DNA from 4 places in the Streptomyces sp. XY431 genome. Region 1 is predicted to be linked to each of the others. Evidence: riboswitches for the same ligand, from Rfam matches in the RefSeq annotation. Region 1 holds a riboswitch; each other region holds the start of a gene.
What was found. Region 1 has a riboswitch for cyclic di-AMP ahead of ADK60_RS47955 (LysM peptidoglycan-binding domain-containing protein). Riboswitches for the same ligand answer to the same signal wherever they lie in the genome.
Positions count from the first base shown of each region.

Region 2: another riboswitch for cyclic di-AMP. It lies ahead of ADK60_RS02950 (M23 family metallopeptidase); the one in region 1 lies ahead of ADK60_RS47955 (LysM peptidoglycan-binding domain-containing protein).
Region 3: another riboswitch for cyclic di-AMP. It lies ahead of ADK60_RS21615 (C40 family peptidase); the one in region 1 lies ahead of ADK60_RS47955 (LysM peptidoglycan-binding domain-containing protein).
Region 4: another riboswitch for cyclic di-AMP. It lies ahead of ADK60_RS36280 (transglycosylase family protein); the one in region 1 lies ahead of ADK60_RS47955 (LysM peptidoglycan-binding domain-containing protein).

Region 1 covers NZ_LGDO01000510.1:228-8,016, reverse strand. The annotation lists partial or broken gene ADK60_RS42765 (phosphatase PAP2 family protein) at 1-358, opposite strand, end outside; gene ADK60_RS37660 (hypothetical protein) at 585-1,238, shown strand; gene ADK60_RS37655 (nucleoside triphosphate pyrophosphohydrolase) at 1,365-2,402, shown strand; gene ADK60_RS37650 (SDR family NAD(P)-dependent oxidoreductase) at 2,482-2,904, opposite strand; gene ADK60_RS37645 (cytochrome P450 family protein) at 3,133-4,419, shown strand; cyclic di-AMP (ydaO/yuaA leader) riboswitch at 4,686-4,835, shown strand; gene ADK60_RS47955 (LysM peptidoglycan-binding domain-containing protein) at 4,841-5,836, shown strand; gene eno (phosphopyruvate hydratase) at 6,170-7,456, shown strand; partial or broken gene ADK60_RS37630 (FtsB family cell division protein) at 7,583-7,789, shown strand, end outside.
Region 2 covers NZ_LGDO01000015.1:17-7,805, forward strand. The annotation lists gene ADK60_RS02935 (IclR family transcriptional regulator) at 83-832, shown strand; gene ADK60_RS02940 (RidA family protein) at 950-1,366, shown strand; gene ADK60_RS02945 (DUF2470 domain-containing protein) at 1,923-2,645, shown strand; gene ADK60_RS02950 (M23 family metallopeptidase) at 2,909-3,955, opposite strand; cyclic di-AMP (ydaO/yuaA leader) riboswitch at 3,959-4,124, opposite strand; gene ADK60_RS02955 (MFS transporter) at 4,434-5,990, shown strand; gene purB (adenylosuccinate lyase) at 6,082-7,521, opposite strand; gene ADK60_RS02965 (HelD family protein) at 7,631-7,789, shown strand, end outside.
Region 3 covers NZ_LGDO01000230.1:81,607-89,395, forward strand. The annotation lists gene ADK60_RS21595 (glycosyltransferase family 4 protein) at 1-1,072, opposite strand, end outside; gene ADK60_RS21600 (glycosyltransferase 87 family protein) at 1,327-2,751, shown strand; gene ADK60_RS21605 (hypothetical protein) at 2,777-3,724, opposite strand; gene ADK60_RS21610 (C40 family peptidase) at 3,961-5,025, opposite strand; gene ADK60_RS21615 (C40 family peptidase) at 5,279-6,451, opposite strand; cyclic di-AMP (ydaO/yuaA leader) riboswitch at 6,462-6,628, opposite strand; gene ADK60_RS21620 (C40 family peptidase) at 6,958-7,789, opposite strand, start outside.
Region 4 covers NZ_LGDO01000503.1:18,587-26,375, forward strand. The annotation lists gene ADK60_RS36270 (LacI family DNA-binding transcriptional regulator) at 1-665, shown strand, start outside; gene ADK60_RS36275 (hypothetical protein) at 734-934, opposite strand; gene ADK60_RS36280 (transglycosylase family protein) at 1,093-2,343, opposite strand; cyclic di-AMP (ydaO/yuaA leader) riboswitch at 2,330-2,497, opposite strand; gene ADK60_RS36285 (hypothetical protein) at 2,763-4,997, shown strand; gene ADK60_RS36290 (hypothetical protein) at 5,087-6,022, opposite strand; gene ADK60_RS36295 (DUF397 domain-containing protein) at 6,537-6,791, shown strand; gene ADK60_RS36300 (ATP-binding protein) at 7,277-7,789, opposite strand, start outside.

The DNA.
Region 1 (7,789 bases):
CGAGCTTCAACGCCTCGCTCGCCCCGTACGCGAGCACGGTGCCGAGGCCGGTCAGCACGACACCCGCGACAGTGTCGGCGGCCCGTCGCCCGCGTGCCGTCCACCAGACCAGCGCCAGCAGCAGGCCCAGCACCACCAGACCGGCCTCGGTGGCGGGCTCCAGCAGGGCGGCGAGACGGGACGGGGCATCGGCGACGGCCTCGGCGACCCGGCGGTAGCCGATGGTCGACCAGCCATGGGTCGGCGGGCCAGCCCCGGCCGCACCACCGCCCGCCGGAGCCAGCCACCCGACCGCCCCGGCGCCGGTGCCGACGAGTGCCACCGCGAGGACCGCTCTGTTCCTGATCGTGTTCGTCATGACACGGACGGTAGGAGTCGGGGGTGGCTCCCGACCCGACCCGAAAGGCAGGGGCCGACCTTGACGATCGTCAGGGTTGACGTGAGCCCGCTGCCGTGTCGGCGCCCGGCCCGGATGGGCCGTTCGGGCGACGGTCCGCACTGCCCCGGGCGCCCCGCCCTACGCTCGGGGGATCCGTGCCGCCCGCATCCGCCGCCCCGCATCCGCCCGCACCCGGAGACCCGCCATGCACCGTCGCCGGACCACCACGACCACCACCACGATCACCAGGGCCACCAGCAGAGCCACCAGGACCGCCGCCGTCGTCGGCGTCCTGTTCGCCCTCCCGGGGCTGGCCGGGTGCGGCGGGGGCGGGCTGACGCCGGGCACGGCGGCGGTGCTGGACGGACGGCGGATCCCGGTGGACGCGGTGGAGGCCAGGGTGGCGGCGCTGCGGCACGCTCCGGGCGGGGTGTCGGCGGACGCCCGGTGGGAGACGGAGGGCCCCGCCCGGCGGGCGGTCACCGAGCTGGTGCTCGACGCGGTGGTGGCCCGCGCGGTCGCGGACCGGGGTCCTGCGGTCGCGGAGGCCGAGGTGGCGGCCGCCCGGGCGGAGGAGGAACGGCGCCTCGGCGGCGCCGGGCGGCTGGCCCGGGCCCTGGCGGCGCAGGGCGTTCCGGCCGGGGCGATCGACGACCGCCTCGGGCGCGAGCTGGGGATCCGCCGGCTCGCCGCGACCGCCGGGGCGGACGCCGACACCCCGGCGGGCGACGCCGCCGTCCGCCGGATCCTGGCCGCCACGGCCACCGCCCTCCACCTGCGGGTGAACCCCCGCTACGGCACCTGGGACCCGGACCGTGCCGCCCTCGCCCCGGCCGCCCGCCCCAGGCCCACCGGCTGAGGCCGACCGGGAGCACAGAGTACGGAGCACGGAGCACGGAGCACGGAGGCGCCCTCCCCGCTCACCCACGCAGAGCGGACAGAAACCCGGCGGCGGGGGCAGCGGGCGGACGGGTAGGTTCGAGGGGTGACGACGAATCCTCCGGGCGCGAAGCTGATCCTCCTCATCACGACCCACCGGGTGGCCCCCGGCCTGCTGTCCTGGCCGGCCTGGGAGGCCCTGCGCTCGGCCGGGCGGGTGCTGGCCGGCGATGCCGGTCACCCGCAGTTGCCCGCCCTGCGGCAGGCGGGTGTCGAGGTGGAGGTCGTGGTGCCGGGTTCGGCCCCCGCGCTGGCCCGGCTGCTGACCGGGGCCCCGGCGGACGGCGCCGCCGGGGCCGGGGCGACGGTCTGGCTGGGCGGCCCGGACGGCGACCCGGGGCTGACCGACGCGCTGGCCCGGCTCGCGGTCGAGCACGCCGGTGAGGTGCCGGAGATCGAGGTGCTGCCGGGCTCGTACGACCTGCCGGGCTCCCGGCTGCTGGACCTGGTGTCCGTGATGGACCGCCTCCGCTCGCCCGGCGGCTGCCCGTGGGACGCCGAGCAGACCCACGCCAGCCTGGTGAAGTATCTGGTCGAGGAGGCCTTCGAACTGGTCGAGGCGATCGAGGAGGGGGACCGCGACACCCTTCGCGAGGAGCTCGGCGACGTGCTGCTCCAGGTCTTCTTCCACTCCCGGATCGCCGAGGAGCACCCCACCGGGGCGTTCTCGATCGACGATGTGGCGGGTGACATCGTCGAGAAGCTGATGTACCGGCACCCGCATGTGTTCGGGGACACCGAGGCGGACGGCGCGGCCGAGGTGGAGGCCAACTGGGAGACGCTCAAGGCGGCCGAGAAGTCGGACCGGGAGTCCGTGCTGGACGGCGTCCCGGCCGGGCTGCCCTCGCTGGCGTACGCGGCGAAGCTGGTGTCGCGGGTGCGCCGGTCCGGGTTCGCGGGCGTGCCGGACGAGCCGTACGAGCTGCCCGCCGAGCTCACCGCGGAGTCCGCGGGTCGGCTGCTGCTCGCGGTGGCGCAGCGTGCGCACGATGCCGGGCTCGACGTGGACGCCGCGCTGCGGGCGGCGGCGCGGGGCTACCGCGACACGGTGCGCGCCGCGGAGGGCCTGAAGCCCGCCGAGTAACCGCGCAGCCCGAGCAACCGAGCAACCGAGCAGCCCGAGCAACCGAGCAGCCGAAGCAGCCCCGACCGCCCCCGGCCCCTCAGACCGCGGCGACGTCCGCCACCGGACGGCGCTGCGGCGGAACGACCTCGCCGATCGCCTCGCCGACCAGCGCGACGAGTTCGGCGAGCCGCTCCAGGTCTAGGTGGGCCGGCAGGTCGGAGAGGGAGACGATCCGCTCGCCGTCCGGCCCGGCCACGCAGAACAGGTCGATCGGGCCCAGGTGCTTCTCGGCGGTGTCGACCAGCGCGGCGACATCGCTGGGGCGGCGGACGTCGCCGCACACCCCGACGACCGGGCAGCCCGGCCGGTCGAGCTCGGTGGCGAGGTCCTCGGCGACCCCGCCCCGCTGGTCGGCGATCAGCATCCCGGCGGCTCCCGCCGCGGTGAAGCGGCGGGCGAGGCCCGCCCCCGACCCGCCGTCGAGTACCGCGATCACGATGACCGCACCGGTGACCCGCATGGCCCTGCTCCTCCCTGTGGGCGGCTCCGCACCGGCGCCCACGGACATCTTGCGGAGGATCGTAGGCACGACCGGATCCTCCGCAACAGGAATTACCCCTCAGGTGACCAGGCTCACGCCTGCTCCTGCCCACCATCACCGGAACGATCACCGGAACGAGCGCCGGGCGGTGGGAACGGCGGCGTCCACGGTGCGGTGCCTGGGACGCGCCCGGGATACCGTCGACCCATGCCAGCTCAGCCCGCTTCCGCCCGTCCGCCCCTGTTCACCTGGGAGTTCGCCGCCGACCCGTATCCGGCGTACGCGTGGCTGCGCGAGCACGAGCCGGTGCACCGGACCACCCTGCCCAGCGGGGTGGAGGCCTGGCTGGTCACCCGGTACGCGGACGCCCGCCAGGCGCTCGCGGACAGCCGGCTCTCCAAGAACCCGGCGCACCACAGCGAGCAGGCCCACCGCACCGGCCGGGTCGGCATCCCGGGCGAGCGCCAGGCCGACCTGATGACGCACCTGCTGAACATCGACCCGCCGGACCACACCCGGCTGCGCCGCCTGGTGTCCAAGGCCTTCACCCCGCGCCGGGTGGCCGCCTTCGAGCCCCGGGTGCAGCAGCTGACGGACCGGCTGATCGACGGTTTCGCGGCGCGCGGATCGGCCGACCTCATCCACGAGTTCGCCTTCCCGCTCCCCATCTACGCGATCTGCGACCTGCTCGGGGTGCCGGCCGAGGACCAGGACGACTTCCGGGACTGGGCCGGGATGATGATCCGCCACGGCGGCGGCCAACGCGGCGGCGTGGGGCGGGCGGTGAAGCGGATGCGGGCCTATCTCGCGGAGCTGATCCACCGCAAGCGCGCGGACCTCGGGGACGACCTGATCTCGGGGCTGATCCGGGCCAGCGACCACGGTGAGCACCTCACCGAGAACGAGGCCGCGGCGATGGCCTTCATCCTGCTCTTCGCAGGCTTCGAGACGACGGTGAACCTGATCGGCAACGGCGTCTACGCGCTGCTGCGCAACCCGGGGCAGCGAGCGTTGCTCCAGGAGTCGATCGGGCGCGGCGAGAGTGGGCTGCTGGAGACCGGGATCGAGGAACTCCTGCGCTACGACGGCCCGGTGGAGCTGGCCACCTGGCGGTTCGCGACGAGCCCGCTGACCATCGGCGGGGTGGAGATCCCGGTCGGCGACCCGGTGCTGGTGGTGCTGGCGGCGGCGGACCGGGACCCGGCACGGTTCGCGGACGAGAACACCCTCGACCTGGCCCGGGCGGACAACCCGCACCTGGGCTTCGGGCACGGCATCCACTACTGCATCGGCGCCCCGCTGGCGCGACTGGAGGGGCGGGCCGCGCTGACCACCCTGCTGTCCCGGCTGCCGGACCTCCGGCTCGCCGCGGACCCGGAGGAACTGCGCTGGCGCGGTGGTCTGATCATGCGTGGACTTCGTGAACTTCCGGTGGAGTTCACGCCGGAAGCGACATCGGAGGCAACCTCCGCCGACCCCTCGGCAGTTCACTGAGGGGGACTCACAGGGGGACTCACGGGGGGACTCACGGGGGGCTCACGACACGCTGACGCGGAGTCTCTGCGAGGCGGCTTCGGGGGGTGTGAACCTCCATCAATCCGGACATACCTCTTCGGTTGGTAGGCAATCCATCACCTGACGTGATTTCCGTGTGATAGCGGCGATATGAGCTTGTGATTGCTCTGAAGATCTGTCTACTCTCCGGGGAGCCCGCGGAAGCGGGTCCCGTGCGCGGAACGCCGAGTCCTGCCCGCCGCGTCACCGGAAACCGACCAGAACCCTGGGCAGGGGCGGGGGAACCAGGTCTTTGCGCCGTCTCCCACGGCTTGGGGTGAAGCCGCCTCCGTGCGGCCGGGCCACCTCCCGGTCCGAACCCGACAGCTCACCTCGCAGGCGTGCGGAGAGGGACTTCTTCATGCTGTTCGTCGGAACCGGCCGTCACCGTCGCCGCACCCAGACCGAGAAGGCCATCGCCGTCGCCGGTGTCGCCGGTGTCGGACTGGCGATGCCGATCCTCACCGCCACCGGCGCCTCGGCCGCCCCGGCCTCGACCTGGGACGCGGTCGCCCAGTGCGAGAGCGGGGGCAACTGGAGCATCAACACCGGCAACGGCTTCTACGGCGGCCTGCAGTTCACCTCCAGCACCTGGAAGGCGTTCGGCGGCACCTCCTACGCGCCGCAGGCCAACCAGGCCTCGAAGGCGGCGCAGATCACCGTCGCCGAGAAGGTGCTGGCCTCGCAGGGCCCGGGCGCCTGGCCGGTGTGCTCCAAGAAGGCCGGTCTGAGCAAGGGCGGTGCCCCGGCGGCGGTCGACACCTCGGCGGACGCCGCCCCGGCCGCCCCCAAGCCGCAGGCCCAGCCGCCGCAGCAGGCCCCGCAGGCGCAGATCGAGCAGCCGGCCCCGAAGGCCGCGCCGAAGCACGCCGCCCCCAAGTCGCAGGCCCAGCAGGACCCGCAGACCCAGCAGACTCCGAAGTACGCGCCGAGGCACGCCCAGCCGGCTCCGCAGGTCCAGCAGCAGGCGCAGCAGCAGACCCAGTCGCAGGCGCCGTCGTTCTCCGGCCGGGCCGGCTGGGACGCCGACGCCAAGGTGTTCTGGTACCAGAACAACGGCGCCTGGTACTGGACCAGCCACCAGGGCGTGTACCAGCAGTACGCGGGCCAGGGCACCGCCCCCGCACCGCAGCAGACGCAGCAGACGCAGCAGACGCAGCAGGCCCCGCAGGTCCAGCAGGCCCAGCAGTCGCAGGCCGGCCAGGGCTACACCGTCCGCTCCGGCGACACGCTCGCCGGGATCGCGACCGCGCAGGGTGTCCAGGGCGGCTGGCAGGCCCTGTACGACGGCAACCGCGGCACCGTCGGCGGCGACCCGGACCTGATCGTCCCCGGCCAGGTCCTCGCCCTCGGCTGACGCACCGCCCACTCCTCTTGCCCGCTACCCGCCTGCCCGTCACCGGACAGGCGGGCAGCGGGCAAGCGGACAGGCGGGCAAGCGGACGGGTGGACAGGCGGGAAGGCGTGCCGGCACCGGCCCGTTCCGCCCCCTTCGCCCGCCCCGGGACGTCCGAGGCCGGGCAACCAGGTGAACTACCGGTGGGTAGCACAGCCACACGCTGAGACGGAGCCGAGGTCGACGTGGCCCGGACAGCCGGTGCGGTTAGGCTCTGGTCGTAACGACTCCGCAATCGTCCGGCCGACGGCACCCCACTGTCAGCCGGTACCTGCTTCCGCTAGGAGATGCCTCGTGCCGTCCATCGATGTCGTCGTAGCCCGTGAGATTCTCGACTCGCGCGGCAACCCCACGGTCGAGGTCGAGGTCGGCCTCGACGACGGCAGCACCGGCCGTGCCGCTGTCCCGTCGGGTGCCTCCACCGGTGCCTTCGAGGCCCTGGAGCTCCGCGACGGCGACAAGAACCGCTACTTCGGCAAGGGCGTGGAGAAGGCCGTCCTGGCCGTCATCGAGCAGATCGGCCCGGAGCTGGTCGGCTACGACGCCACCGAGCAGCGCCTGATCGACCAGGCCATGCTCGACCTGGACGCCACCCCGGACAAGTCCTCGCTCGGCGCCAACGCCATCCTCGGCGTCTCGCTGGCCGTCGCGCACGCCGCCTCCGAGGCCAGCGACCTGCCGCTGTTCCGCTACCTGGGCGGCCCGAACGCGCACGTCCTGCCGGTCCCGATGATGAACATCCTCAACGGTGGCTCGCACGCGGACTCCAACGTCGACATCCAGGAGTTCATGATCGCTCCGATCGGCGCGGAGTCCTTCTCCGAGGCCGTCCGCTGGGGCGTCGAGGTCTACCACACGCTCAAGGGCGTGCTGAAGGAGCGCGGCCTCTCCACCGGTCTGGGCGACGAGGGCGGCTTCGCCCCGAACCTGGACTCCAACCGCGAGGCCCTCGACCTCATCGTCGAGGCCATCCAGAAGGCCGGCTACGTGCCGGGCAAGGACATCGCGCTGGCCCTGGACGTCGCCGCCTCCGAGTTCTACGAGGACGACGCCTACCAGTTCGAGGGCAAGGGGCTCACCTCCGCCGAGCTCATCGAGTACTACGCCGGCCTGGTCGCCGCCTACCCGCTGGTCTCGATCGAGGACCCGCTGGACGAGTCGGACTGGGACGGCTGGAAGGCCATGACCGACAAGCTGGGCGACAAGGTCCAGCTGGTCGGCGACGACCTGTTCGTCACCAACCCGGCCCGCCTGGCCCGCGGCATCGAGACCGGCACCGCCAACGCGCTGCTGGTGAAGGTCAACCAGATCGGTTCGCTGACCGAGACCCTGGACGCCGTCGAGCTGGCCCAGCGCAACGGCTACCGCTGCATGATGTCCCACCGCTCCGGCGAGACCGAGGACGTCACCATCGCCGACCTGGCCGTCGCCACCAACTGCGGCCAGATCAAGACCGGTGCCCCGGCCCGCTCCGAGCGCGTCGCCAAGTACAACCAGCTGCTGCGCATCGAGGAGATCCTCGACGACGCCGCCGAGTACGCCGGCCGCGGCGCCTTCCCGCGGTTCAAGCACGAGGGCTGACCCGCCCGGCCGCCCGAGTGGCGCACGCCTGACCGGTGCCCCGCCGTTCACCCCGTAGGGTGGTCGGCGGGGCACCGTCGCGACCAGGAGGGGACACCGGAGATGGCAGGCTGGAGGATCCCGGGCTTGGCGGCCCGGCCTCGGTTCACGAGCCGGGCGACCGTCCTGGTCCTCGTGCTCTGCTCGCTGGTGGCGATCCTGGCCTACCCGACCCGGCAGTTCATCTCGCAGCGGTCCGAGATCACGGCGCAGCGCGCCCGGGCCGAGCACGCCCGGCAGCAGGTCGAGCAGCTGCGCCGGGAGAAGGCCCGCTGGCAGGACCCGGAGTACGTC
Region 2 (7,789 bases), on a different contig from region 1:
CCACCCCCCGCTCCGCGCCCGTCGCACCAGGGGGCGGTGCCCCCGACCCTCGACCGGCCGCCACCCCGGCCCTTGGAGCGCCATGAGCCAGACCGTCACCCGCGCCCTGCGCATCCTCGCCGAACTCGGCGAGGGCGAGCGCTCCCTGGACCAGTTGGCCGAGGTGCTCGGCGTGCACAAGACGACCGTGCTCCGGCTGCTCCAGAGTCTCGAAGAGGAACGATTCGTCTACCGCGACGCCGGATACCGCTACCACCTGGGCGCCGGACTGTTCGCGCTCTCGGGGCTCGCCCTGGAACAGCGCGGGGTCCGCCGGATCGCCGCGCCGTACCTCGCCGAGCTGAACGCCGGCACCGGCCAGACCGTGCACCTGGCCGCGTACGAGGGTGGCGAGGTGGTCTACATCGACAAGTACGACTCCCGGCACCCGGTGCGGATGTACTCGCGGATCGGTCTCCGGGCCGCCCTGCACAGCGCCGCAGTGTCCAAGGTGCTGCTCGCCGACCTGCCCACGCCCGAACGGCGGCGGGTGGTGGCCGGCATCGACTTCACCCCGCACACCGCACGCACCCTCACCACGCCCGAGGCGCTGCTGGCCGAGTTGGAGAAGGTCGCCGCCCAGGGCTGGGCACAGGACCACGCCGAGCACGAGGCGTTCATCAACTGCGTGGCCGCGCCGATCCGCGACGCCACCGGCCGAGTGGTCGCCGCCGCCTCGATCTCCGTCCCGGATGTCGTGCTCCCCTACGAGCAGGTGCTGGAGCTGCTGCCCCAACTGCTCGCCACCACGCGGGCGATCTCCGCCGACTGCGGCCAGCCTCCACGCCACTGACCCCTCCCCGCGCCGCCGACAACCACCGCACCACCGCACCACCGACAGCCCGCACCACCGACAGCCCGCACCACCGACAGCCCCTACCGCCCTCCCCCGTCGAGGAAGTGAGCACGCATGAGCGTCCAGAACGACAAGACCGAGATCCGTACCGACGGCGCCCCCGCCCCGGCCTGGATGTTCTCCCAGGGCGTCCGCAAGGGCCCGATCCTCCAGGTGTCCGGCCAGGGCCCGCAGGACCCGGCCACCGGCGAGTACCTCCACCACGGCGACGTGAAGGCGCAGACCCGCCGCACGCTGGAGAACGTCAAGGCGATCGTCGAGGCGGGCGGCGCGACCGTCGAGGACGTGGTGATGTTCCGCGTGTACCTCACCAAGCGCGCCGACTTCCCGCTGATGAACGAGGTCTACGCCGAGTTCATCGAGGAGAACATCCCGCCGGGCGGCGTGAAGCCCTGCCGGACCACGATCTTCTGCGAGCTCCCGCAGGAGCCGATGCTGGTGGAGATCGACGCCCAGGCGGTCCTCGCCTGACAGTGAGGATGTAGATGGCACCGCTCGGGGTCCGACCCTCCGCCTGACTGACGCTTGGGCTGTCCTTGGCCAGAACCGTCGTCCTTGCCTCACTCGCCTGCCAACGACACCGAAGCCACTCCCCCAGACCGCCTGACGATCTGTAGCAGCTTCCCGCACGCACCGTCCGCACCGGAAGGGCCCCGACTCCGCGTCGGGGCCCTTCGCGCATGTCCGACCCTGCCGCACCAGCACCCGGTCGCCATCTCACCGACAACAAGGCAAGGCTTGCCTAATCATCGCCCGATTCGTGCGCTATTGACCTCAGGCCCGCGCCCCACACCCGCACAGCATCGAGATTTCCGAGCCCGCCGACACCGATCTGATCGGTAGTCTGCTGACTGCCGCCTACCCCGAAAGCCTCATCCCCACCAGGAGCAGCCGGACTCCGAACCAGAACCCTTCGCGCACTCCCGGCCCGCCCCACCCTGGCGACACCTTGCCCTCGCCCCCTCAAGTCATTAGGTTAGGCTCACCTAACTATAAGGTCAGCTCGTCCGCCGGAGGTCCCGATCCCATGAGCCCGCACCCGCAGCACGATGCCGAGATTCCCGAGCCCAACGCCGCCGAACGGATCGGCAGCCTGCTGACCGCCACCTCCTCGGTGGTCCTCCGCACCGGCGGCGAGCAGCACGAACTCTCCACCCCCGTCTCGGTGCACGGCTCCCGGCTCCGGTTGCGCGCGCCGCTCGACTCCCCGGTGACCTCCGCCGCCGCCCGCGAGCAGGACGGCCTCGCCGTCGTGCTCGGCCTCACCGACATCGCCCCGGTGGCCGTCCGTGACCGGGTCCGCGGGCGTCTCACCCTGGCCGGGCGGCTCCACCTCGCCCACCTCGCCGACGACGGCCTGAGCGTGCACCTCCACCTGGACGTCGCGCACGCCGTGCTCTCGACCCCGTACGGCACCACCGCGATCACCGGCGCCGACCTCGCGGCGGCCGCCCCCGACCCGCTGGCCCGCTACGAGGCCGGACTGCTCACCCACCTCGCCGACGACCACCCCGACGCGCTCGCCGTACTCACCCGGCTGCTCGACCCGGCACTGCTCGCCGACCGTCCCGACATCCGCCCGCTCGCCCTCGACCGGTACGGCCTGGTGCTCCGCCTGGACCACCCGTACGGCCACCGCGACGTCCGGCTGGTCTTCCTCGAACCGGCCCGCGACGCCGACGAGTTCGGTCACCGGGTGCACCAACTGCTGGCCGCCGCCGAGCAGGAGCCCGCCGCTCACCGGTCCTGAACCCAAAGGAAGCCGAACCAGCCTTCCCCGCAACGACACTGACGCGTGGTCAACTCTGCGGCAGCGGACCCCGGCACGACGACGGCCGGCCCGGCCCACGAGAAAGATCTCGCGAGCCGGGCCGGCCGGCAGGACGGGCGTGTCCCGCGCCCGTCGATCCGCTCAGGTGCGGCGTCCACCCGGTCCAGCGGTCACCCGACATGACCATTCCGGGAGGTCGTTTTCGCCCCGCACCCAGCGGTGGCAGATGATCCGACCGAGGGTCAGATCGCGACGCCGTGCGCCCGCAGGTAGGCGATCGGGTCGATGTCCGAGCCGTACTCCGAGCCCGTGCGGATCTCGAAGTGCAGGTGCGGGCCGGTCACGTTGCCGGTCGCACCGGAGAGGCCGATCTGCTGGCCGGCGGTGACGGTCTGACCGATGGACACGCCGATCGAGGACAGGTGCGCGTACTCGGCGTACTTGCCGTCGGCGAGCTTGATCTCGACCTCGTTGCCGTAGGCGCCGCCGTTGCCGGCCTTCACCACGGTGCCGGCCGCGACCGCGCGCAGCGGGGTGCCGGTGGCAGCGACGAAGTCGGCGCCGGTGTGGTGGCCGGAGGCCCACATCGAGCCGGCCACGCCGTAGGCGGTGCCGAGCTTCGGGTTGGCCAGCGGGGCGAAGAAGCCGGAGGTGGCGGCGACCGGAGCCGCGGCGGCCGGCTTCGCGACCGGGGCGACGACAGCTTGAACGGCGGGCTGGGCAGCCGGCTTGGCAGCCGGGGCCGCCGGCTTCGCGGCCGGAGCGGCCGGCTTCACCGAGTCCTGCGAGGTCTGCGCCTTGGCGGCGGGAGCGGCCGGCTTGGCGGCCTCGGCCGGGGCGGCGGGCTTCGCGGCCTCGGCGGCCTTGGCGCCGAGCGCGAGGTGCTGACCCGGGAAGATGAGGTTCGGGTTGGCGCCGATGACCGAGCGGTTGTGCTCGAACAGCGCCTTCCAGCCACCCTCGACGTTCTTCGCGTCGGCGATCTTCGACAGGGTGTCCCCGCCGACGACCTTGTAGTCGACCGGAGCGGCCGGAGCGGCCTCGGCGGCGGGAGCGGCGGCGGCAGCCGGGGCAACCGGAGCGTTCTCGGCGGCAGCCGGCGCGGCGTCGACGCTGGCGGCGCCGGTCCAGGTGCTGCTCTGCTGCGTCTGGCCGGCGGCCGGGGCCTCGTGCGCCTGGGCGGTGACGGTGGTCACCAGCGGAAGGGCGAAGGCGGCGCCGGTGACGGCGGTGGCGATGCCGATGCGGACGGCGCGGGGCATGGCGATACGACGTGCCTGTGCGGGCATGGAAGCTGTCCTCTCCGACGCCTGCGAGGTGAGCTGTCGGGTTCGGGCTGGAGTTGCCCGGCCGCAGAGAAATGCGGCTTCACCCCAAGCCGGACCGTCAATTCGGGTCCGGCGACTTACCTGTGGGTCCCCCGCTCCTGCCGTACAGAGTTCGTTGCGAACCACCGGGCAGCGGCAGGACTAGGCGTTCCACCCGGTGGCCACCCGGGCTGACGCCGGGCGGTCGCTGAACTAAAACCCATCCGTTCGGGTGAAGCAATGTCGATCTCCGGAACCCGGGACCAAAGTCCGGAACACCGTGACGCTCCGCATCAGGGATATGCACAGTACGCACACAATCCATTCACTGCGCGCACGTGATCCGCCACCCTCCGCCGATGTCGTCATCAGTGCGCACACGATCACTCACGGAACGGACATCCCCGACACACCCCCGGTGACCCTTGTCACTTCGGCCCCGGGGGCCCCACCATGGGCCGTGACCACCACCGATGCAGGCACCCTGCGGTTGGGCACCGCGCAGGGTCGCTGGGTACTTCTGGCGACGGTGCTCGGTTCCAGCATGGCGATGCTCGACGGAACCGTCGTGAACGTCGCACTGCCCCGGATCGGCACCGATCTCGGCGCCCAACTCGACGCCCTGCAATGGACGCTCAACGCCTATCTGCTCACCCTGGCGGGCCTGATCCTGCTCGGCGGCGCGCTCGGCGACCGGTACGGACGGCGGCGGATCTTCCTGCTGGGCGTGGTCTGGTTCGCCGCCGCGTCCGCCGCCTGCGCCGCCGCGCCGACCATCGAGGTGCTGATCGCGGCCCGCGCCGTGCAGGGCATCGGCGGAGCGCTGCTCACCCCGGGCTCGCTGGCGATGCTCCAGGCGGTGTTCCATCCGGACGACCGCTCGGCGGCGGTCGGCCTCTGGTCCGGCCTCGGCGGGGTGTCGGCGGCGGTCGGCCCGTTCCTCGGCGGCTGGCTGGTGGACGGCCCGGGCTGGCGCTGGATCTTCCTGCTGAACCTGCCGCTGGCCGCGATGGTGATCGTGGTGGCCGCCCGGCACGTCCCGGAGAGCCGGGACGAGAGCTCGACCGGACGCTTCGACGTGCTCGGCGCGGTGCTGGCCGCCCTCGCGCTCGGCTCGATCACCTATGCGCTGACCGCCGCCGGGGGCGGACTCTCCGCCACGGTCTGGGTCACCGGCACGGCCGGCCTCCTGCTCGGCGCCGCCTTCATTGTGGTCGAGCGCCGCACCCCGGAGCCGATGCTGCCGCTGGGCCTGTTCTCCTCACGGCTGTTCACCGCCGTCAACCTGGTCACCCTCGCCGTGTACGCGGCGTTCAGCGGGGTCTTCTTCCTCCTGGTCGTCCAGCTGCAGATCGTCTCCGGCTTCTCCCCGCTGGTCTCCGGACTGGCACTGGTGCCGATCACCGTGATCATGCTGGCGCTCTCCGCCCGGGCGGGCCGGCTGGGCAAACGGATCGGCCCCCGGCTGCCGCTCACCGTCGGCCCGCTGCTGTGCGCGGTGGGCGTGCTGCTGATGCTGCGGATCGGGCCCGACGCCTCCTACTGGACGGACGTGCTGCCGGCCGTCGCGGTGATGGGGAGCGGGATGGTGCTGCTGGTCGCACCGCTGACCGCGACCGTGCTGGCGGCGGTCGAAGTACGGCACGCGGGCATCGCGAGCGGGGTCAACAACGCCGCGGCCCGGGCGGCCGGTCTGCTGGCGGTCGCCGCACTGCCCGCGCTGGCGGGTCTGAGCGGCGACGCCTACCAGGTGCCGTCGGCGGTCGACTCCGCCTTCCACACCGCGATGCTGATCTGCGCCGGACTGCTCGTGGCGGGCGGACTCACCGCCCTGGCCACCGTCCACGGCAACGTCCTGGCCCCGGAGGACCACCACCCGGTGGCCGAACCGGACTGCCGCTACGCCTGCGGCACCAACGCGCCACCCCTCGACCCCGGCCACCCGGCCCCACCTCTGGACCCGGGCCGCCCCGCCCTTCCCCTCGACCCGGGCCACCCCGCCCCGGAACAGGGCTGAGCCTCCTCAGCAGAAGCCAAGCCCCCGGAACACACCGAGGGCCCCGCCGCCTCGACGGCGACGGGGCCCGGTAACCGGGGTCGGACAACCGTCAGAGGATGTCGCCCGGCGCGTACTTGGCGGCCTCCGGGTACGCGGCCGCGACGGCCTCGACCTGCCGGACGACCTCGGCGACCTGGGCGCCGGCCGCACCGGTGAAGGAGAGCCGGTCGGCCAGCAGCGCGTCCAGCCCGGCCCGGTCCAGCGGGATCCGGTCGTCGTTCGCCAGCCGGTCCAGCAGCTCGTTCTCCCGGGCCCCGGCCCGCATCGCGAGCGCGGAGGCGACGGCGTGCTCCTTGATGACCTCGTGCCCGGTCTCCCGGCCGACGCCCGCGCGCACCGCGCCCATCAGCACCTTGGTGGTGGCCAGGAACGGCAGGTAGCGGTCCAGCTCTGCCTCGACCACGGCCGGGAAGGCGCCGAACTCGTCGAGGACGGTCAGGAAGGTCTCCAGCAGGCCGTCGAAGGCGAAAAAGGCGTCCGGCAGCGCGACCCGGCGGACCACCGAGCAGGAGACGTCGCCCTCGTTCCACTGGTCGCCGGCCAGCTCGCCGGTCATCGACGCGTAGCCGCGCAGGATCACCGCGAGGCCGTTGACACGCTCGCAGGAGCGGGTGTTCATCTTGTGCGGCATCGCGGAGGAGCCGACCTGGCCCTCCTTGAAGCCCTCGGTCACGAGCTCGTGGCCGGCCATCAGGCGGATGGTCTTGGCCAGGCTGGACGGCGCGGCGGCCAGCTGGACGAGGGCGGTCAGCACCTCGAAGTCCAGCGAGCGCGGGTAGACCTGGCCGACGCTGATCAGCACGTTGTCGAAGCCGAGGTGGCCGGCGACCCGGCGCTCCAGCTCGGCGAGCTTCTCGGTGTCGCCGCCGAGCAGGTCCAGCATGTCCTGGGCGGTGCCGACCGGGCCCTTGATCCCGCGCAGCGGGTAGCGGGCGATCAGCTCCTCCAGCCGGCGGAAGGCGACCAGCAGCTCGTCCGCGATCGACGCGAAGCGCTTGCCGAGGGTGGTGGCCTGCGCGGCCACGTTGTGCGAGCGGCCGGCCATGACCAGCTCGGCGTGCTCGGCGGAGAGCCGGCCCAGGCGGACCAGCACGGCGACCGTGCGGTCGCGCACGTGCTCCAGGGACTGCCGGATCTGCAGCTGCTCGACGTTCTCGGTCAGATCCCGGGAGGTCATGCCCTTGTGGATCTGCTCGTGGCCGGCGAGGTCGCTGAACTCCTCGATCCGGGCCTTCACGTCGTGCCGGGTGACCCGCTCACGGGCGGCGATGGAAGCGAGGTCGACCTGGTCGATCACCCGCTCGTAGTCGGCGACGGCGGTGGCGGGCACCTCGACGCCGAGGTCCTGCTGGGCCTTCAGGACGGCGAGCCACAGGTGGCGCTCGAGGACCACCTTGTGCTCGGGGGACCACAGCTGGGCCAGGGTCGCCGAGGCGTACCGGGAGGCCAGGACATTGGGGATCTGGGGCTTCGCGCTCACGCTTCGCAAGCCTAACAGCCGAGGTCAGCCTGAACGGCGCCGGATCGGGTAGGCTGGGGCAATTGAGCAACTTCCACAAGAGGCTCCACAAACTCCTCGCCGCAAGGATACCACACCCATGAATGGACTTCCAGCGGTCCCCACCTCCGCGTCCGACCGCACACTCGACCGGGCTCCCCACCAGACCCCCGACCGGGCTCCCGACCCGACCGCGGACCCGGACGGCCGCCTCGCCGAGGCGCTGCGCACCGAACAGGCCCGCCTCACCGACCTGTAC
Region 3 (7,789 bases), on a different contig from region 1:
AGCGCCGCCCGGCCTCGCCCATCCGCCGGCGCAGCTCCTCGTCCCGCAGCAGCCGGACGATCCGCTCCGCCGCCGCCGAGGGCGTGCCGCCCGGCACCACGAAGCCGGTCTCGCCCTCCAGAACCGCGTCCGGCGCGCCGCCGGAGTCCCCCGCCACCACCGGCAGGCCGGTCGCCGAGGCCTCCAGGTAGACGATGCCGAGCCCCTCGACGTCCAGTCCGCCGCGCCGGGTGCGGCAGGGCATGGCGAAGACGTCGCCGGCGCCGTAGTGCGCGGGCAGCTCCTCCCACGGCACCGAGCCGGTGAACCGGACGGCGGAGCGCACGCCCCGGGCGTCCACCAGCTTCTCCAGCTCCGACCGGTACGGGCCGCCACCGACGATCAGCAGCACGGCGTCCGGCACCTCGGCGAGGATCTGCGGCATCGCCTCGATCAGGGTGTCCTGCCCCTTGCGCGGCACCAGCCGGGAGACGCAGACCACCACCGGGCGGTCCGCCAGCCCGAGCCGCTCGCGCACCGCGGCACCGCCGGAGTCCGGGTGGAAGGTCCGCTCGTCCACGCCCGGCGGCAGCTGCGCCATCCGCGCGGCCGGCTCCGGGCCGACCGCGGCGGCGATCCGGGAACGGGTGTACTCGCCGAGGTAGGTGAGCACGTCGGTGCCCTCGCCGATCCGGCGCAGCAGCTGCCGGGCCACCGGCAGCTGGGCCCAGGCGGCCTCGTGCCCGTGGGTCATGCCGAGCAGCCGGCCGGCCCCGGCCCGGCGCAGGGCGGGGGCCATCAGCCCGAGCGGCGCGGCGGCACCGAACCAGACCGAGTCGCAGCCCTCCGCCCGCAGGATCTCGGCGGCCCGCCGGGTGACCCGGGGTGTGGGAACCATCACCTTCGTACGGTCGCGGATCACCGGGAAGGGCTGCTCCGCGTCGAAGCGCGCGACCTCGGTGCCGTCGCGCCAGCTGGAGGCGTACACCACGATGCTTCCTGCGGGCTGACGGACGGCCATGTTGTGCACGAAGGCCTGGATACCGCCGGGCCTCGGCGGGAAGTCGTTGGTGACGATCAAGGTCTTGTGCATCAGGCCACGGCTCGCTCGGTCGGGGGGTGCTCGGTGTACCGCTGGGTGATCCGTACGATAGGTCAACACGACGACCCGCCGGGAACGGATCCACGCAAGGCAACCGTTCCCTCCCCGGGTCTGTCCTAGGACAAGGGCGGTCGGCGTGTCCGGCCCGGCCCCGCGGTGGCGGCCGGTCCCGACCCGCCCGGACTGCCCGGGCGTCCGTCGCGCGGCGCCGCCGACGGAACGTCCGAGACGAACGAGGGAGCGTTGTGGAGTTGGCCCCGGCCACCGAGTCCGGTACACCCAGCGGCGCCGAGGGCTCCGGCACGGCGCTCGCCGTCCGCCGCGAGCCCGTGCAGCGCACCACGCGCCCCTCAGGCCGTTCCGGCGCCCTGCTGGCGCTCGGCGCGAGCTGGGTGGCCACCCGGACGCTGCTGATGCTCCTGGTGACCGGCGTGCTCCGGATGCCCGGCGGGGACATCACCGCCGACGTCTGGCTGATCTACCACGGCTGGTACGGCGTCCTGCAGACCGGCACCTTCCCGCTGGACGACGTCACCTGGCAGTACCCGCCCGGCGCCGCCCTGGTGATCCTGCTGCCCGGCCTGCTGCCCTGGTCGTACCTGGTCTCGTTCTGGGTGATCTGCGGCATCGCCGACGCGCTCGCGATGGGCCTGCTGGTCCGCACCGGGCTGCGCAAGGGCCGGGCCCTGACCGGCGCCTGGGTCTGGGTGGCCGGCGTCCCGCTGCTCGGCCCGATGATCTACAACCGCTACGACGTGATCGTGACCGCGATCGCGGTGGCCGGCCTGCTGGCGCTGATCCGCCGCCCGGCGATCGGCGGCCTGCTGCTCGGGCTCGGCGGCATCGTCAAGATCTGGCCGCTGCTCGGCCTCATCGGCACCCCCTCCGGCCGCCGCACCCGGCGGTCCTGGACGGCCGCGGCCGCCGCGACCGCCTCGATCGGCTTCCTGCTGGCGGCGGGGATGAACGGCGCGTTCGAGTTCCTGACGTTCCAGAAGGACCGCGGCATCGAGGTGGAGTCGGTCGGCGCGCTGCCGATCCACTTCGCCCGGATCGCCGGGAGCTGGGACGGCAAGGTGATGATGAACTACGGCTCGGTCGAGATGCTCGGGCCGTGGGTGCCGCTGGTCAGCAAGGTGATGCTGGCCGGTACCGTGCTCGGCTTCGGCTGGCTGCTGCTCTGGCGGTTCACCGCCCGTCGGCGCAATGCCGCCACCATGTACGACGCGGCACTCGCCGCGCTGCTGATCTTCACCGTGACCAGCCGGGTGATCAGCCCGCAGTACCTGGTCTGGCTGGTCGGCGCGGCGGCGGTCTGCCTGACCGTGCGCGGCACCAGCCAGCGGCCGGTGGCGCTGCTGATCCTGGCCGCGACCCCGCTGACCCTGGTGGAGTTCCCGCTGGTCTTCGGCGACGTGGTCGCCAGCAGGCCCGGCGCGATCGCCGTACTGACCGCGCGCAATGTGCTGCTGCTGGTCGCGACCGTACTGTCCTGTGTCCGGCTCTGGCGCTCGACCCGGCGCACCGACCGGGTCCCGGCCACCGTGGTGCTGCCCCGCCCGGAGCCGGTGCCGGCCGTCTCGTTCTCGGTGCGGCCGGGCATCGCGTACGAGCAGGACCTGCTGGACGGCATGGACCGGCCCGCGGCCGCACCCGGCGAACGGCGCTGAGCGGAACGGCGCCGTACGGCCCTTCTCAGCCCGCCAGGGCCCGGACCTCGGCGAGCCAGAGGCGGGTGAACTCGGCCAGCCCGAGGCCCAGCCGGTCCCGGAACAGCCCGTCCAGCCACGCCTGGCGGTCCGCCCCGGGGGCAGCCGCGCCGACCGCCCGGTAGAGCGCCACCAGGCGCTGCGGGCCGTACCGGCGGGCGATCAGGTCGCAGGCCAGCCAGGACTGCTCGTAGGCCTGCGCCAGGCCCTCCCCGCCGGCCGTGAGGGCGGCGTCCGCGGGCAGCGCGGCGGGCAGCCGTCCGGCCGCGACGTCCCGGGCCAGCTCCGGCGCGATCTGCCGGGCCGAGCGACCGGAGTCGCGGTAGCCGGTCCAGTCGGCGACCCCCTCGGAGAGCCAGAGCGGTGTCCAGGCCCGGGTGTCGGCCCGGGTCGCCACATGCACCGCCTCGTGGGTGACCACCACCTGCCGGCCGAAGTCACTCAGCCGCGCGTACACCTCGGGGTTGACCAGCACCCGGTCGGCCGGGGCGTGCAGGGGCGCGCCGGGCGCCGAGACGGTGACCGCGGCGAGCTCCGACCAGCCGGGCCGGTCGTCCGCCAGCAGCCGGGCGAACTGCTCCCCCGTGGCGGGCAGTTCGAGCAGCAGCCGACCCGCCCAGGCGCTGCCCCAGAGCGCCTCGACGGCGGACACCGCCCGGTCGCCGACGACGGCCGCCCCCGCGCGCGCGGCCGGGCCGGCGGCGTCCGCGCCGTCCACCCCGAGCACCAGGCAGCGCGCCCCGGCGGCCGCGCCGACGGTGCCGAGGTCCCACAGCGGCGGCGGCCCGCCGGCGGCCTCCTCGCGTTCGATCCGCCGGCCGGCGGCGGTCCGGAGCAGCGTCAGCCGGCGCGGGTGCACCACCGGCCGCTCGTCGTACCCGGTCACCGTGACGGTCAGCTCGGCGGTGGCGGTGGACCGCCCGGCCCGGTCCACCGGGCCCAGCAGCAGGTTCCGGTAGCCGACGCGCAGCGGCAGCGGGGGCGGCCCCTCGCCCAGCGTCCGGGCCCGCTCGGCGAGCAGCGCCGAGACCTCGGCGTACTCGTCCGAGGCCGCCGCGGCGGGCCGCGCGGGGACGGCGCCGGGCAGCGACAGCTGGGCGAGGCCGCCGGCCGCGAGCAGCAGGGCGGTGCGCCGGGACGGGCCTCGGCCGCCGGCGGGGTGCGGGCGGCTCAGAGCCGGATCACCCCCGAGACCGGCATGGCGTTGACGCTCTCGTAGCGCACCCGGGCCCCCGGGTAGGGGGCGTGCACGATCACCCCGCCGCCGGCGTACATCCCGACGTGGTGCATGTCCCGGTAGAAGATCACCAGGTCTCCCGGCCGTGCTTCGGAGATGCTGACCCGCTGCCCGGCGTACGCCTGGGCCTGCGAGGTGCGCGGCAGGGTCACTCCGGCCTGCCGCCAGCTGTAGTACATCAGACCGGAGCAGTCGAAGGCCTTGGGCCCGGTGGATCCGTAGACGTAGGGCGAGCCGATCATCCGCACCGCGGCGGCCAGCGCGGCGCCGCCGCGCTCGGAGGCGGGCGGGGTGGTGCCGAGGTCCAGCCGGTCGGTGCCCCGGGTGGCGCGCTGCTCGGCCTCGCGGGCGTCCTGGGCGGCGAGCCGGGCGCGTTCGGTGGCGCCGAGGCTGTTGAGCAGCCGCTGCGCCCTGGTGAGCCGCTGCTGGATCTGCTGCTTGCCGTCGGCCAGCGCCTTGCGGGTCTGTTCCAGCTCGGCGAGCTTGGCCGAGGCCTCGGCCCGGCGCTGGTCGAGCACCCGCTGACGGCCCAGCACCTCGTGCAGGGTCTCGTTCTGCCGCTCGGCGGCCTGGTCGAGGCTGCGGGCCCGGGAGAGGTAGCCCTCCGGGTCGGTGGAGAGCATCAGTTGGACGGTCTGTGCCATCCCGCCGCCCCGGTACTCCGCCCCGGCCACGGTGGCGAGGTCGCCGCGCAGCTGGTTGAGCTCGTCCTGGGAGAGGGCGATCTGCTGCTGGAGCGTGCCGGTCTCGTGCTGGAGCCGCTGCTGGGCCTCCTGGGCGGCGTTGAACCGCTCCGAGGCCTGCTCGGCCTCGTCGTAGAGCTGCTCCACCTGGGCCTTGACGTCCTTGCGGTTCGCCGGGGTGTCGGGCGCGCCGGGAGCCGCCTGCGCGGTGCCGCCGGTCGCCACGCCCAGCGCGGTGGTGGCCGCCGCGGTGAGCACCAGCGCCCGGGCGAGCGTGTGGACACCTGACAGCGGGGAACGGCGGTGCGCGGTCATTCGACGTCGGCTCCGATCCTGGGCCCGGACCCGCCGCCGCACCGGACCGGGCGGCTGTCGAAGCGGGCGTCCGGTGGCAGACGTTAGCGAGTCAGGGCAACCGTTTCCAAACCCCTCCGAATCCGAATATTCAGTCACTGATCGGACATCAGACCGGTTCGCCCGCCGGAGTTCCCGGTGACCGGGGGAAAGCCGCAGGCCCGGCCTCCCCCGAGGGGAGACCGGGCCTGCCGGGAGTCTGCCGACCCGGGGGTCAGAGGCGCACGATGGTGTTGACCGGCATGTTGGACGCCGACTCGTAGCGGACCGACGCACCCGGCTTCGGGGCGTGGATGACCTGGCCGCCGCCGACGTAGATGCCGACGTGGTGGCGGTCGCCGTAGAAGATCACCAGATCGCCGGGCTGGGCCTGGGAGATGTCCGAGCCGATCCGGGTACCGGCGTTGGCCTGCTCCTGCGAGGTGCGCGGCAGCGACACACCCGCCTGGGCGTACGCCCAGCCGGTGAGGCCGGAGCAGTCGAAGGAGTTCGGGCCGGTGGCGCCGTAGACGTACGGGGCACCGAGCTTGCTCTCGGCGGCGGCGATAGCGGCGGCGGCGCGCGAGCCGTTGGCGGCGGGCGCGGCCGGCTTGGCCGCGGCGGCGGGCGCGGGCGTCGACGCGGAGGTGGGTGCGGACGCGCTCAGGTCGCTGCGGTTGGTGTCGCGGGTGGCGCGCTCGGCGTCCGCCTTCGCCTTGGCGGCCTTGGCGGCCTCGGCCTTCGCGGCGTCCGCCTTCGCCTTGGCCTCGGCGGCGGCCTTCTCCTCGGCCGCGCGGAGGGCCTGGCGCTCCTGCTCGGTGAGGGTGTTGAGCAGCTGCTGGGCCTTCGCCAGCTTGCCCTGGACCTCGTCCTTGGAGGTCTTCAGCTGCTGGGTGGTGGACTCCAGCTCGCCGAGCTTGGTCTGGGTCTCGGTGCGGTCCTGGTCGAGCCTGCGCTGCTGCTCCTGGAGCTCCTTCAGCGCGCCGGACTGGGTGGAACCGGCCTGGTTCAGGGCGTCGGCCTGGCTGAGGAAGTTGTCCGGGCTGGCGGACAGCATCAGCTGGACGGTCTGCGATATGCCGCCGGTGCGGTACTGCTCGCCGGCGATCTCGGAGAGGCCGCCCTGGGCCTCCGTCACCACGGCCTGCTGGCGGGCCACCTTGTCCTGCAGCTCGGCGACCTGCTTCTGCAGCTCCTGCTGCTTGGCCTGGGCGCCGTTGTACTTCTCGGTCGCGACCTCGGCCTGCTCGTTGAGCTGGTCGACCTGCTCCTTGACCTGGTCCTTGGTCGGCGCGGGGTCGGCGTGGGCGCCGGACTGCGCGGAGAGGGCGACGGCAGCGGCGGCGAGACCGGTCATGATCGAGACCCGGGTACGGCCGGCGGGCTTGGGACGACGATGGGACGCCACGAAGGCGGACTCCTTCTTCCTCATCCGCCTACCGGGTGAGCTGACGGGTTCGGGCGGAAGCGTGCCCTACGACGCCTCACCGTCCGCGCGAGCGGCCGACCTGGCGCCGATTCACCCCGGAGGAACGTGGTTCCCCGGCTCCGCTCCACAGCTGACCCCGGACTGCTGGGTCTGGTTCGGGCGGGCACCTGAGGCCCCGCCCGGCTGCTTCGCGAACTCGGCGGTGAACCCCACCGCCACCCAGGCTGGGTGATCGACTGTGCGAGGTTCGAAGCACGACCCTAGTAACAGATCCGTGATCCGTTCAAATCCTTGTCAGAAAAAAGCCAGAAGAATTCCCAAGTTCCTTTGTGAATATGACCGAGCGTGATCACATCCCCACATCAGGCTGATCATTTCCACCTGGACGGCCGAACGCCCGACCCAAACCCCAGCGCCACCCCCGATCGGAGGTGGCGCTGATCACAGAGGCCGAGAACCGCCCCCGGGAGTGTCGTGGCGGACCGTCAGACCCGGCGGATCGTGTTGATCTGCATGGCGTCGGCCTTCATCACCTTCACCACGTCACCGGTGTGCGGCGCGTGCACCACCATGCCGTTGCCGATGTACATACCGACGTGGCTGCGGTCGGGGCGGTAGATGATCAGATCGCCCGGCTGGGCCTCGGCCAGGGACGGCACCCGGGTGCCGTAGTTGCCCTGCGCCTGCGAGGTCCGCGGCAGCGAGACGCCGGCCTTCCCGTACGCCCAGACCATCAGGCCGGAGCAGTCGAAGGTGCTCGGGCCCGTGGCGCCCCAGACGTACGGCGAGCCCTGCTTGCCCATCGCGTTGGAAACCGCGGCGCCGGCCATGCCACTGGCCTGCGGCAGGCTGCCCAGGTCGGTGCGCTCGGTGCCGCGCGAGGCGCGGTCGGCCTGCTGCTGCGCCGCCTTCACGGCCGCGCGATCGGCGGCGCTGAGCGAGTTCAGCAGGTCCTGGGCGTCCTTGAGCTTCTTGCCGACCTCGGCCTTGGACTGGTTCAGGTCCTTGGTGGTGGTGTCCAGCGAGGCCAGCACGGCGGCCGCCTCGCTCTTCTGCTGGTCGAGCCGGCGCTGCTGGTCCTGCAGGCCCTTGAGCGCCTCGGCCTGGCTGGAGCTGGCCTGCTGCACGCTGGAGGCCTTGTCCAGGTACCCGGACGGGTCGGAGGTGAGCATCAGCTGGACGGACGGGTCGATGCCGCCGGTGCGGTACTGCTCGCCCGCCACCTCGGCCAGCCCCGCCTGAAGCTGGGTCATCTGCTCCTGGCCGCGGGCGACCTGGTCCTGGAGCTGGTCCGCCTGCTTGCGCAGCTGGTCGGCC
Region 4 (7,789 bases), on a different contig from region 1:
TCTTCGTCTCGGGCCTGCACGCCGACAGCACCGCCGACCACGACCGCTACGCCCGGCTGGCCGGGCGCGGGGTGCCGTTCGTGCTGATCAACGGCTACAGCGAGAAGATCGACGCGCCGTTCATCTCGCCGGACGACCGGGCCGCGATGTGGATGGCCGTCCAGCACCTGGCCGAACTCGGCCACGAGCGGATCGGGCTGGCCGTCGGGCAGCGGCGGTACGTGCCGGTGCTGCGCAAGATCGAGGGCTTCACGGCGGCCCTGCGGGAGGTGCTCGGGCACACCCGGGAGGAGGCCGAGGAGCTCGTCCGGCACACGCTGTTCAGCGTGGAGGGCGGGCACGCGGCGGCCGGGGCGCTGCTGGACAAGGGCTGCACGGCGATCGTCTGCGGCAGCGACATGATGGCGCTCGGCGCGATCCGGGCAGTCCGTCAGCGGGGCCTGGCGGTGCCTCAGGACGTCTCGGTGGTCGGCTTCGACGACTCGCCGCTGATAGCTTTCACCGAGCCGCCGCTGACCACGGTCCGCCAGCCGGTGGAGGCGATGGCCAACGCGGCCGTGGACGCCCTGCTGGAGGAGGTCGGCGGGAACGCCGTCCAGCGCGGGGAGTTCATGTTCCAGCCGGAGCTGGTGATGCGCGGCTCGACCGGGGGCCGCGCGCGCTGAGGAGACATCACGAGGGACACCACGAGGGGCCCGGGAGCGAACCGCTCCCGGGCCCCTCGGCGTTCCGCTCAGCCCTCCTGGACGATGGGCCGGTCCGGGGTGACCCGGTGGCCGTCGGCGGCGTCACCGGTACGGGTCCCGGTACGCCGGCCCCGCTCCAGGAAGTCGCGGAGGATCAGTTCGACGGCGTCCTGCGGGTTCTTGGTGCCGGACAGCATCATCGCGTCGATGGCGAGATTGGCGTCGAGCGAGACGGTGACCTGGGCCATGGTGACTCCTCCTCGGGTGCTGAGCAGCAGCATGCCCGCCGGGACGGGCTTTGACCATGACTGTCCGGGACCGTGGTCGCGGCGGTGCCGCAGGCGGGCACGCCTCGGCCCCCGGGGGGAGGAGCGACGACTCTCCCCGGGGGCCAGGTGCTACCGGATCAGACCCGGCCGGCGAAGTCCGGAGCCCAGTTGGCGACGGTCTGGACCCGCACGCCCGAGCTCGGGTTGGCGGCCTCGACGTACTTGCCGTCGCCGACGTAGAGCGCGACGTGGTAGACGCCGGAGTCCTGGCCGTTGTTGGACCAGAACAGCAGGTCGCCGGCCTTGAGCGAGTCCAGCGAGACGTGCGTGGACGCGGCGGCCTGGTCGGCGGCGACGCGCGGGACGGAGACGCCCGCGGCGCGCAGCGCGGCCTGGGTCAGGCCGGAGCAGTCCCAGCCGCCGTTGCCGGTGCCGCCGTAGACGTAGGCCTGGCCGACCTTCGACTGGGCGAAGGAGACGGCGGCGGCCATGCTGCCGGTGGCGGCCGGGGCGGGGGCCGGGGTCTCGGCCTTCGCGGCGGGCTCGGCGGCCGGCTTGGCGGCGGTCCCGGAGCCGTTCTGCGCGTCCTTGGCGCGGTTGAACCAGTCGAAGCCCTGGCCGGACTTGTCGGCGGCCGGGGCCTTCGCCTCGGCGCGGTCGCCGAGGGTCAGGTGCTGGCCCGGGTAGATGCTGTGCGGGCCCTCGGCCAGGGTGGCGCGGTTGAGCTCGTACAGCCGCTCCCAGCCGCCCTGGACGTTGTTCTTGTCGGCGATGGAGGAGAGCCAGTCGCCGGCGACCACGGTGTAGTCGGCGGAGGCATCCTGGCCCGCCTGGCGGTGCCACTTCTGCCAGTCCTGGGCGCCGGTGCGCTGCTGGGCGGCGTCGGAGGCGGCCGGGGCCGGGTTCTCGGGCTCGGCGGCGGGCTTGGCGGCCGGGGCCGGGGTCTTGGCGGCCGGTGCGGCGGCGGCCGAGGTGTCCACGGCGGCGGGGGTGCCGCCCTTGGTCAGACCGGCCTGGACCGAGCAGACCGGCCAGGCGCCGGGGCCCTGCACCGCGAGCACCTTCTCGGCGATCGCGATCTGCTGGTCCTTGGTGGCGAGGTCGGCACGGGCGGCGAAGGCGGTGCCGCCGAACCCGGCCCAGGTGGAGTTGGTGAACTGGAGGCCGCCGTAGAAGCCGTTGCCGGTGTTGATGCTCCAGTTGCCGGTGCTCTCGCACTGGGCGACCTTGTCCCAGGTGGCGACGGAGGCGGCCGAGGCGGTGCCGGCGGTGAGGCACGGAACGGTGAGGCCGATGCCCGCGACGCCGAGGGCGGCGATCGCGCGGCGGGTGCGGCCGGACAGACGGGTGCCGTTGGTGGGCAGCATGAAGACGTGGTCCTCTCCCACGCCTGCGAGGTGAGCTGTCGGATTCGGGCCGGAGTAGCCCGGCCGCGCTGTGGACGCGGCTTCACCCCTAGCCCGGGTCCGGTCCGTGGACCGGTCCTGGGCGAACTACCTGTGGTTCCCCCGCTCCTGCCGTGATGTATTGCGCTGCCAGCACGCCCGACGGCAGGACTCGGCGTCGCGGACGGGCTGGGTCCGTGTGGCCACGAACGGGGAGCACGTTAAGCAGAGGCGGCTTCAAACCGCAAACATGTGTGATGACCGTCACAGTTTACGAAAGCCGTGCTGAACCGCTGTCCTTCATGATCAGAAATGACCGATTTCCGGCAACGCCCGTCATGGCCAACACAACTGCCTATGCTTCAGAGTGTCGGCACCATGCCGGCGCCGACGCAGCCGCCCGGGGGGAGGGCTACGCACCGATGGGCATCGACGAGGAGTCGGACGCCGCCCGTCCGGCCGCCAGGCCACGCGGGGCGCATCGCAGGGCAAAACATCGCAGAGCGGACATCCCGCCCGAACCACCCCGAACTCCCGTAAGCCGCCGCGCATTACTGCGCTGGCTGGCCGTCGGCACCGCCTTCGCGGCGATCAGCGGCGAGGAGGTCCTGCGCCGCTCGCTGACCGGCGAGACCCGGCTGGTCACCCCGGCCGCCGTCGTCGGCACCGACCCGCCCGGGGCGGCCGCCCCGATGGGCCAGGACGGCGGCCACGGCGCCGCCCCGCCGGCCGCCACCGCCGCCCCGGGCACCGGACCGCCCGAGCAGCCCGCCCCCGCGCCCACCGTCGACCAGGGCGGCCGCCGCTGGTCCGACCGGGCCGGCTGGGGCGGCAGCCCGCCCGGACCGCGCAGCGCCGTCCGGATCACCGACAAGGTCCTGCTCGACACCGACGCCGAGGTCGGCTCCCTGCTGGTCGAGCCGGGCGGCAGCCTCACCTTCGCCGCCGACCGCACCCTCACCCTCGCCGCCGCGGGCAACGTCGAGATCCGCGGCGCCCTCGCCCTCGCCCCCGACGGCGACCGGGTCCACACCCTCCGCTTCCCCGCCGTCGACGAGAAGCGCTTCCAGGGCGACGGCATGAAAGTGGTCGACACCGACGTCGGCCTCTGGGTCACCGGCGCCGGCTACCTGCGGCTGGACGGCGCCGCCAAGACCGCCTGGGTCCGTGCCGAGCGTGAGCTCAGGGCCGGCGACACCGTCGTCGACCTGGCCGCCCCGCCCGCCGGCTGGCTGCCCGGCGACGAACTGGCCGTCACCCCGACCGGCCCGCCCGACCAGGACGGCTTCGCCGCCGCCTACGACCTCGTCACCGTCCGGTCCGTCAGCGGAACCACCGTCACCCTGACGACCCCTCTCAAGTACCCGCACCCCAGGGTCGCCGCCGGAGGGGGCGTCACCGTCGGCGCCGAGCTGCTCAACCTCACCCGCAGCGTCCGGGTCGAGGGCAGCGCCAAGGGCCGCGCCCACGTCCACCTCACCAGCACCCGCCGGGCCGACGTCCGGCACACCGCGCTGCGCTGGGTCGGGCCGCGCGCCGACACCAAGGAGACCTGGCGCGGCCCGGACGGCACCGCTCCCGTCACCGCGCCGGTGCTCGGCCGGTACGGGCTGCACTTCCACCGGCTCGGCGACGCCACCCGGGGCACCGTGGTCGAGGGCGTGGTCGTCCGCGACGCGGGCAGCCACGCCTTCGTGCCGCACGCCAGCCACGGCATCACCTTCCGCAGCTGTGTCAGCCACGAGACCTGGGAGGACGCCTACTGGTGGGACGGCCCGCTGGACACCCGCACCCCCCAGCAGCCCTCCGACGACATCGTCTACGAGTCCTGCGTCGCCTCCCGCACCCTGCTCGAACCCAACCCCCGGGCCTACCGGCTGACCGGCTTCAACCTCGGCGCGGGCACCGGCGGCAAGGCCGTGGACTGCGTCGCCGTCGGGGTGCAGGGCGCCACCGGAGCCTCCGGCTTCGAGTGGCCGGAGAACAGCGAGGGCGTCTGGACCTTCCAGCGCTGCCTGGCCCACAACAACCTCCAGGACGGCATCTTCGTCTGGCTCAACGCCCAGCGGCACCACGTGGTCACCGAGTTCGCCGCCTACCACAACGGCGGCTGGGGCATCGAGCACGGCGCCTACCTCAACGACTTCGACTACACCGCGAGCGTGCTGTACGGCAACGCGGGCGGGGGAGTGGCGCTGCACGCGCTCGGCCGGGACCGGGGCAGCAACTTCGACGGGCTGCTGATCGACGCCGCCGGGCACAGCGACTTCGCGGTCTCCACCGCCCGGCACGAACTCGCCGGGGAGTCGGTCACCTTCAGCCGCAGCCGGTTCACCGGCTACCGCAGGGCCGGGATCGCCTTCCGCGCCGGGGCCGACGGCAGACCGGACGACGTGCTGGTGCTGGACTGCGAGTTCGACGGCAACGAGCTCTGGCTGGACCCGGAGGCCGGGGCGCCCAAGAACATCCTGCTGCGCCGGGCCGGAACGACCGAGGTGCTCCAGGTCCGCAGGGCGGGCGAGGAGGGCACCGAGCGGCCGCAGTGGAACGCGGTCGCCGCGTCGGTGCCGACCCTGGCGGGCCAGTCCCGGCCGGTGCAGGTGCCGGGACTCAGGCTGAAGGACGCGGCCGCGCCCACCACCCGGGTGGGGCGGTGACGGTGCCGCGCCGCTGCCGGGTGCCGTCGGCGGACGCGCGGCGGGCCCGGAACGGAAGTGCCGTTCCGGGCCCGTTCACGCGGTGTCCGCTACTGGGCGGCGTGCCGTCCGGCACCGCGGGGGCCGGTCCCGTCCGCGTCCTCGGCCTCGTCGGCCCCGAACTCGGGGGCGACGGCGGGCAGCGCGGCCAGGTAGGTGGAGGCGACCAGCTGACCCACCGCCTGGTACGCGCCCAGCGGCGCGGCCGACGGGCAGCCGGACTCCTCGGCGGCCGCGGCGAGCAGCTCGGCGTCCGCCTCGGGGCCGATCACCAGCGGGGCCAGGGCCGGGTTCTGGGCGCCCATCTCCTTGAGGTGGGCGACGGCCTCGGCCACCGAGCCGGGGATGTCCAGCGCGGCGGCGACGACCGGGACGGCGAGCCGGGCGGCCAGCAGCATGCCGGTGATGCCGGCCGCGTCGGCCGCGGGCTGCCCGCCGACGGTGGTGAGCACCACGCCGTCGGCGGCGGTCGCGATGGCGAACAGCCGGGCGCGGTCGGCGCGGGCCAGACCGGCCTCGGAGAGGCGGACGTGGACGGCCTCGGCGAGCAGCGGGTGCGGGCCCAGGGTGTCGGTGACCTGGGCGCCGTACTCGGCGGCGAGGGCGTGCAGTTCGGCGAGGAAGCCGTGCGGCCCGGGCACCAGCGGCACCACGACGGGCGTCGGCAGGCCGGCCTCGGCCGCCTCGGTCAGGAGTTCGGCGACGGTGCGCTCGGCCGCGGTCCCGCCGGTCTGCTGGCCGTCGGCCCCGCCGGTGGGCAGGTAACCGGCGGCGGTCAGCACGCCGTTCTGCTCGCTGCGGACGATCGACAGCAGCTCCTCGACCACGGACCGGGATTCCGGTCCGGCGGCCGCGGGGACGGCGAGCAGCAGGGCCGGGGAACCGGCCGGGATCTCGGGGCGCTCGGGACGGCGGTGGCGCCCCCGCGCACGGGAGCCTGGAGTACGGACGGGCAGTGGCGCGCCCGGGATGGCTGCGGTGCTCATGGCGGAGATCGTAGGACATCGGCCCGCCCGGCCCGCATTCGGCTGCCGCACCGGGTGGGACCACCGCTGCGAAAACCGGACATAACCGGCCTCCGGGCGGCAGTTGTCCCGGTACCCGCGTAGATGCGACGGAACGGGGCTTTCGTTGCACGAGTGGCGCGTGAGATGTCTCACAGCATACGACCGGCCTGACGGAGCGTCACTGAAGTGCGACTCCCGGCGTCGGAAGATCAACATTCAGCGGGGGGTCGCCTACGGGCGGTTAGCGGCTACTTGTCGATTCGCTCGGCTATGTCCGCTTATATACCGCCGGGGGGGCTCCCCGTGAAGAGTTCCGGTTCGGTGTCGAAAAGGCCGTGCACCTGCAATGTCCCGTGCTGATGCACGTGCACTGGAGCTATCATCGCGTCAAGTGAGGCGTTGTGCCGGGCCGGTACGGGGCCGGCCCGGTCGTACGGCCGGGGCCGGGGCGCCGAGCTGGACGACCCACTCCGGAGCTCTTCGGGAGATTTCTATGCACGACTCGCACGACACGTACGACACGTACAACGGGATGGCCGCTGCGGACCTCGAAGGCGTGGTCTGGCAGAAGAGCCTGCACAGCAACTCTCAGGGGAACTGCGTCGAATTCGCCGCCCTTCCGGGGGGCGAGGTGGCGATGCGCAACTCGCGCTTCCCGGACGGTCCGGCGCTGATCTACACCCGGGCCGAGATCGCCGCACTGCTGCTGGGGGCCAAGGACGGGGAGTTCGACCACCTGGCGGTCTGACCGGTCGCCGGCTTCACCATCGGGGGGCCGTCGTGGGTGCTGACACCACGACGGCCTTTGTCTTTTCCGGCCGTCCTTGCCGGTTCTTCCGGTTCTTCCGGCTGTTGGTCGGCTCTTCCGGCCCCGGGGAGCCCGGGCCGAGGGGTGCCCGGCCTTCGCGGCCGGGCCTGCACCGGGCCTGCGAACGCCGGTCGCGCTCGTGTCGGCCCCGCGATCGTCCGCCCCGTGCCTGTCGGCCCCGCGTTGGCCGCTCGCCTTCGTCGCCCGCCCTCCGCCGCCCGCCCTCCGCCGCCCGCCTTCGTCGCGCTGCCGAGCCGCCGCACGCGGATCGGAGGGACACGGACCGGAGGGACGCCACCGCCGGAAGGCTGCCGGTGCCCGCTGCCCGAGGGCCGCCGATCGCCGTTGCCGGGGTGGAGTGGTCGCCGGAGGAACTCGCCGGCCGTGGTGTGGTGTTCCCGGCGCGGCTGTCGGCGGACGCGGAGTCAGGCCGAGCGCCGGTGCCGTCCGCCGAACTCGGCCACGGGGGCCGGTCGCAGGCTCTCCTCCGCCTCGAACAGCGCCCAGACGACCTTGCCGCCGCCCAGCGGGTGCCAACCCCAGGAACGGCTGAAGGAGTCGACCAGGTGCAGTCCGCGGCCGGACTCGGCCACGAAGTCCGCCTCCCGGGCCACCGGGCCCAGGCTGCTGGGGTCGCTCACCGCGCAGACCACCTGCGGCGCGCGGTGCACGAGGCTTATTCGGATCGGCAGCCTGCCCTCGGGCGTCGGCTGCGTGGGAAAGTCGTGGTCGTCCGCCGTGGTCGGGCACGCGCCGATCGCGTGCCGCAACGCGTTGGTCACCAGCTCCGAAGCCACCAGCGCGACATCGTCGAAGAGCTCGCCCAGGCCCCAGCGCTGCAGGGCGGTCCTGGCGAAGTCGCGCGCGGTTCTGACGGCTTCGTAGCGGGGAGCGAGCGTACACGTGACCACATGGGGGTCGACTGCCAAAGCCGTTCC